Regions from separate parts of the Viridibacillus sp. NPDC096237 genome, predicted to be linked through region 1. Evidence: a T-box and tRNA genes for the amino acid it is inferred to sense, from the RefSeq annotation. Region 1 holds a T-box; the other holds one or more tRNA genes.

The links. The T-box of region 1 lies ahead of argS (arginine--tRNA ligase). A T-box ahead of a tRNA ligase gene usually reads a tRNA of that ligase, here a tRNA-Arg.
Region 2: it has a tRNA-Arg gene. The T-box ahead of argS (arginine--tRNA ligase) is inferred to sense a tRNA for this amino acid. The anticodon was not compared.

What each region holds. Positions count from the first base shown of each region.
Region 1 covers NZ_JBNNTI010000016.1:23,258-26,753, reverse strand. The annotation lists gene ACQKMD_RS10735 (MFS transporter) at 1-568, shown strand, start outside; gene ACQKMD_RS10730 (GrpB family protein) at 636-812, shown strand; gene ACQKMD_RS10725 (GrpB family protein) at 925-1,140, shown strand; gene ACQKMD_RS10720 (GNAT family N-acetyltransferase) at 1,210-1,437, shown strand; T-box leader at 1,583-1,799, shown strand; gene argS (arginine--tRNA ligase) at 1,893-3,496, shown strand, end outside.
Region 2 covers NZ_JBNNTI010000031.1:25,712-29,207, forward strand. The annotation lists gene whiA (DNA-binding protein WhiA) at 1-484, shown strand, start outside; gene ACQKMD_RS15750 (HPr family phosphocarrier protein) at 543-800, shown strand; gene clpP (ATP-dependent Clp endopeptidase proteolytic subunit ClpP) at 859-1,449, opposite strand; tRNA gene ACQKMD_RS15760 (tRNA-Arg) at 1,627-1,698, shown strand; gene ACQKMD_RS15765 (hypothetical protein) at 1,867-2,103, shown strand; gene ACQKMD_RS15770 (hypothetical protein) at 2,094-2,672, shown strand; gene ACQKMD_RS15775 (hypothetical protein) at 2,967-3,101, shown strand; gene ACQKMD_RS15780 (hypothetical protein) at 3,157-3,288, shown strand.

The DNA of each region.
Region 1 (3,496 bases):
TTTATTTTTCCTTTTGTGTTTTGGATCATTGGTAATAAGTACATTAGTAGAGCAATTCCCTAATTATTTGAGCATTCGTCTAGTTTCACGATATGAAAAAGGCGAGTTTAATGTCACAGGTTATGAAATGATAGGTTATTTAAATCTTGAAAATACAGTTATTGTTGCATGTGGCGTAGTTGTGATGATGAAGATAGTGCGTAGAGTTACCGAAAGATATTCATTATTAATGGGTCTATTCATGTCATGTATAGGTTATATCTATATGAGCTATGTAATTCATCCATTTTTGCTAATAATCGGTATGTTATTTGTCGCACTAGGAGAGTTATTGTATATGCCTACACTTCAATCCATAGTGGCTAAGTCAATTCCAAAGGAGACAAGGGGGACGCACTTATCTATTTTAGGTTTAATGAATGTAATTGGAGGAATGATTGCGAGTTTATTTATATGGGGAATGCAGTTTATTCCTGAGAATGGGATTACACTTTTTTTTATTGGGTTGGGTATTTTGATTTTAATCATTTATTCAAGTGTTTATAAGTTAACACAAATAAATAGTTAGTTATGCTACAATTAAAATAAACTGAATATATTGAAATTTAAAGGGTTGTTAAAGTAGAGGTGAAAAAATGAGAAAGGTAGAAGTAGTAAAATACCAGCAAGAATGGGTTGCTCTATTCGACAATGAGCAAAAGATAATAAGGGATATTTTCCGTGACAAGATTCATGATATCTTTCACATTGGTAGTACTTCAGTTGAAAACCTTCCAGCGAAGCCTGTCATCGATATAATGCCAGTCTCGTAATGTTCGCATTACCTATTTCATAAAAATGGACATGGTGTGTGTGTGATTGTAGCCACCTTTTTCAAAATACCGTCGTCCAGGTAGACCGTTCTCCCCTTTAGCTATATAGCCGATTTTCTCCAACTTACATCTTGCCTTCCGAGATTATTTAAGAAGTCATCCTGCTGAAGCTTCAAAATATGGACTGTTAAAGCAACAAAATGCATTGCTTCATCCATTTAATATAGATGCTTATATAAAAGAGAAATCGACTATTGCTAGTGAAATTTTCCCTAAAAGTAAACGGTCTGTTTCTAAAATAAGTAACTTTCCAAGGATGAAAGTGTAGTGGATACAGAACAATTTGTAAAATTTATTTTAAGTAAATACGAGTTTTAATCAGTATGCTCTTTGGGGTATTGAAAATAAAGAAACAGGTACATTAATTGGGACAATTGATTTTGTGTCATGGAAGCCAAAACAGCAAATAGCTTGGGGAAAAGGCATTGTTAATGAAGTAGCTAAAGAAGTCCTTACATACGGTTTTATGGAAATGAATTTAATAAGTATTCAAGCAAAATGTTTAGTAGAAAATATAGGGTCAGCTAGAGTAATGGAGAAGGTAGGCATGTTTTTGAAGGGCTAATACGATAAGGGATATTTGTACAAGGTTGAATTACTTAATAAAATTTGATATATAACAGGAATTGTCTTTAAATTAATGTAAAAAAATTTTTTCTCAAACATTGACTTATTTTCAAATTAAATATAACATGATTACAATTTAATAAAAGAATTCTATGAAAAAGAGAGTAGTTTATGGGGAAATGTCTAGCGAGTTAGGGATAGTGAGAGCCTAATACATGGAACATAAATGAAACGCACTTTGGAGAAGCTTTTTGAAATAGCAGTAGAAAAGATCGGGGAGTCACCTCGTTAACAATGGAAAGTGGTCACATATTGTGGCAACTAGAGTGGTACCACGGGAATTATGCTCTCGTCTCTTGTATTAGAGACGGGGGCTTTTTTTATTGTTTTTAGGTATCAATTGTATTTAACCCCAGGTACTCTGCGCTTTTATTTTTGGAGGAGGTAAATAGGATGGAAGACAAGAAATTAATAATCAATTCATTATTTGAAGCAGTAGAAGGTCAATTAGCAAAGGGTGATATTGAACGAACAATAGAGACACCAAAATATGCACATCTAGGTGATTATGCATTTCCATGCTTTGCATTAGCGAAAATTTTCCGTCAATCACCGAATAATATAGCAAAAGATTTAAGTGAGAAAATTAAGAATGACATCATAGAAAAGGTTGAAGCAGTTGGTGGGTATGTGAATATATTCCTCAAGCAATCGAAAATCTCTAAAGTGGTTTTATCGAGTATTGTGGATAGTCAATCAACTTATGGACAACGAAAATATGGAAAAGGCGAAACGATTACGATTGATTTTTCATCACCTAATATCGCAAAACCATTTTCAATGGGGCATTTACGGTCAACGGTTATTGGTAATGCATTAGCCAATATTGCTGAGAAAAATGGCTATGAAGTAGTACGTATTAATCACTTAGGCGATTGGGGTACTCAATTTGGAAAGCTAATTGTGGCTTACCATTTATGGGGTGAAAAGGAGCTGATTGAGCAATCACCAGTACGTGAATTATTAAAGATTTATGTGAAATTTCATGATGAGGCAGAACATGATGACTCATTAAATAATCAAGCACGTGCTGCTTTTAAAAAGTTAGAGCAAGGTGATACAGAATCACTACAATTATGGCAATGGTTTAGAGAAGCATCGTTGAAAGAATTTGAACAGGTATATGCATTGCTTGGCATACGATTTGACTCATATACTGGTGAAGCCTTTTATAATGACAAAATGGAGCGCATAGTAAACTTGTTAACGGAAAAAGAGCTTCTTGAAGAATCAGACGGTGCGATGGTCGTTAATTTATCAAACATCCCACCCTGTTTGATAAAGAAAACAGATGGTACAACACTTTATGCGACTCGAGATTTAGCAGCAGCTCTTTATAGACATGAAACATATAAATCAAAAAAATCTTTTTACGTTGTGGGGAATGAACAATCACTACATTTTAAACAGTTATTTAGAGTATTAGATAAAATGGGGTATGAGTGGGCAGAAGAATTACAGCATATTCCCTTCGGCATGATGCTAAAAGACGGTAAGAAAATGTCTACTCGTAAAGGAAAAGTTGTACTGCTTGATGAAGTATTAACTGAGGCTATCCAATTAGCTAAGAATAATGTAGAAGAAAAAAATCCAAACCTGAAGCAAAAAGAAGAAGTAGCCAAGGCAGTTGGAACAGGAGCTGTTATCTTCCACGATTTAAAAAATCATCGTATGAATGATATAGAATTTTCGCTTGAAGAAATGTTGAATTTTGAAGGGGAAACAGGACCATATGTGCAATATTCGTATGCACGGATTTGTTCACTACTTCGAAAAGGTCAATATAATTCGAAAGATAGTAAATATGAAGGGTTATCAGTTGAAGCTTGGCCAATTGTCATGCAACTAAAAGAATTTCCAGATGTAATAGTTAAAGCATTTGAACTAGCAGATCCTTCACAAATTGCTAAGTATTTAATTGAGCTTTCAAGAGCGTTTAATAAGTATTATGCACACACTAGAATACTAGAGGACAATAATGCTAAGCAAGCTAAGCT
Region 2 (3,496 bases), on a different contig from region 1:
AGAGCACGGTGAGGCACTTGCTGATTTAATGAATAAATTCGATCTAAATGCAAAAACAATCGAAAGAAAAAAAGGATTTGTCACATACTTAAAAGAGGCTGAGAAAATTTCAGACTTTTTAAGTTTAGTAGGTGCACATCAGGCCATGATGAAGTTTGAAGATGTGCGCATTGTACGTGACATGAGAAATAGTGTGAATCGACTTGTGAACTGTGAAACGGCCAACTTAAACAAAACGATTGGTGCAGCTGTGCGCCAAGTAGAAAATATCCGATATATTGATCATAGTATTGGTATTGATCAACTACCTGAGAAGCTTAGAGAGATTGCACGATTACGTGTGGAATATCAAGAAGTAACATTAAAAGAACTTGGTGAAATGGTATCAGCAGGTACCGTTAGTAAATCAGGTGTCAATCATCGCCTTCGTAAAATTGACGATATTGCTGAAGCATTACGTCGAGGCGAAGCAGTGAAGCTTTAATGGAATGAAAATGCACGGATCATGAATATATGAGTAATTAGTAGGAGGAGTAAAACGAATGGCAGAACAACAAGTAGAAGTAAAACTTAAATCAGGATTACAGGCAAGACAGGCAGCCTTGTTTGTACAAGAAGCAAATCGCTATTCTGCGGATGTATTTTTGACAAAAGATAATAAAAAAGTAAATGCGAAAAGTATTATGGGTATTATGAGTTTAGCTGTTGCAAAAGGATCTAATGTTATTTTAACTGCAGATGGTGCAGATGAAGCATTTGCATTAGAGGGCCTAGTAAAACTAATTCAATCTGAGGATTAAATGAATAAAATATAAAAACCGCTATTCTCATCTTGTGAGAATGGCGGTTTTTAGGTGATTATTTAATTTCGTTACGTTCAAAAATTTGATCGATTAAACCGTATTCTTTCGCACGTTCAGCTGTCATGAAGTTATCACGATCTGTGTCTCTTGCTAAAACTTCAATTGGTTGACCTGTACGTTCAGCTAAAATACCGTTTAGTTTTTCGCGAAGGAATAAAATGCGTTTTGCAGCAATTTCAATTTCAGTCGCCTGACCTTGTGCACCACCAAGTGGTTGGTGGATCATAACTTCGGCGTTTGGTAATGCGAAGCGTTTACCTTTCTCACCAGCAGCAAGTAAGAAAGCACCCATAGATGCAGCCATACCGATACAAATTGTTTGTACATTTGGTTTGATAAATTGCATAGTATCGTAGATTGCCATACCAGCTGTAATGCTACCACCAGGGCTGTTGATGTATAGAGAAATATCTTTCTCTGGATCTTCAGCTTCAAGGAATAGTAGTTGAGCAACAATTGCGTTTGCAACGTTGTCATCGATAGCACTACCTAATAAAATAATACGGTCTTTCAATAAGCGTGAGTAAATGTCATAAGCACGTTCACCGCGGTTTGTCTGTTCAATAACTGTAGGGATTAAGTTCATAAGAATATCCTCCTTAAAAGGTAAATTCAATTTTCCTGTATAAAAGCAATTTGCTTCTATTGCATCTTTATCATACACATTATGGTCAAGGAAGGTCAAATAATTCGAATCCAATATTCCAATGGTTGAATTGTTTTAGTTTCCTTTGTATAATAGTAAAGTCACAATTGATGAATTGCCCTCGTAGTGTAATGGATAACATATAAGATTCCGGTTCTTAGGCTGGGGGTTCGATTCCCTCCGAGGGCGTAATAAAAAGAGAGGTAAACCCTTACTACATAAGGTTTTACCTCGAACAAGGAAATAGAACGGGGCATAGAACTAGAACTAATTATACCCATTTTTTCCCTTGGTAAATCATCTTCTAATCAAAAAAATTGATTGGAGGATTTTTTTTATGAAAAAAATAAAGGGTTATTGAGCGTTGATGTTGATTTATCTCAGTTAATGCAACAAGGTAAAAATGAAAAGAAGCAGAAGGTAACAGAAAAGCCTACCAATAGTCGTATAAGTATCGAAAATGCAATGGAAACATTAAAATGCCAAATGGAAATAAATGAGTTTTGGGAGCGTGCATTCATCGATTACAATTATATGATGGGAATTTTGAGAGAAAGAAAGCTAAGAAAAGAGGTGGAAATCAAGTGTATATAAAATTACAGAGGATGGACAGGCATGAGATTGAAGAATTGATTCCATTTAAATTTGCTGGTGAATTAGATTATAGTTATTTTGTAAATATTGTACATGAAAATTCGGTAACGGAAGAACTATTGGAATTAATTTCAAAAAAATTGGAGATTAATAGGGCTTATTTTTATATGCAGATTGATCATATGATGGAAGATAATATTATTGAGTATTGTAAAGTGAAAAAGATAGACCTTAATTTTCTTCAAAAAGTAGGTAATTATAAATTTGCACAAATATTAATTAAAGATGTAAAAACTTTTTTACAAATGTTTCACATTGTAAATATTTTAACTGTAAATATGGAGAATATTACTTTATTTTCAACAGAAGCGAATTTAAAAATTTCGACTAATCAAAGAAATAAAGGTTTTTTTAAAGCTTTCCCTATAGAATTAGAACTAACAGAAACAACAACAATTCTTGTACCAGATGATACCAATTCCTTCTTCACTTTTTATTCTAATGAAGCAAAATTTAGCCCCGAATCATTAAAATTAATATTCCTGGAGAGAATGATTGATATATACTAATTTTATTCCTACAATAAATAATTTAATGATGATAAAATTTAGTGAAAAAGTTCTGACGTAGTAAACTAGGGAAGAGAAGCGACGAAGCGCACAAATTAAAGTGCGCTTTTTCTTTTCCAGTCCATGTTCTAGGGATAGCAATCGTCGTCCAGACGACAGCGTTACACAGGATATTACTATTATGACGAAACGAAGAACTACTATTTACAAGCACGTTATTATAATCCAGTAGGAAATATTGATCCTAACGGTCTGTTGGATGTTAGAACAAGAGATTTGGTGGCTGGGGTAAATGTGGCAGTATCTTTAATGCCATATTTAGGGCCACTTCAAAAAGCAATGAAATCAGGCGCTAGAAAAACCGTGAAAAAATTGATGGATAAAAGTAAAGTAGTCGATAAACTTACAAGAGCAGTTTATATGCATTAGTTAAATTGAAAGTTAAAACAAAAAAGCAAGAGATATATCTAAAGGTGTTGCTAGTGTGATAAATGCTGCTGTTGGATATTCTATTGGACAAGCTGTTGTTTATATATTGAAAAAGAAATTTAAAACAAAATATAAAAAAGTTAAATCATGGTACTTCTTTGGAAAAAGAAAAATTATGAATATATAAGATATTCAAAGAAGTAAAAGTTTATACAAAAACACTCTAATGATATTTGAGTGATCTTACTGGTTTTTAAATTAAATTAAACAATTTAGTTGATGTGTAGTTTTATAAAAAAACTGATTATTTATAACAAAGTTTGATTAAAACAGCTTCTGTGGATATCATGTCCATAAGAGTCCATAAGAGGTTCTTACAATTAAAGAAAGTTAAT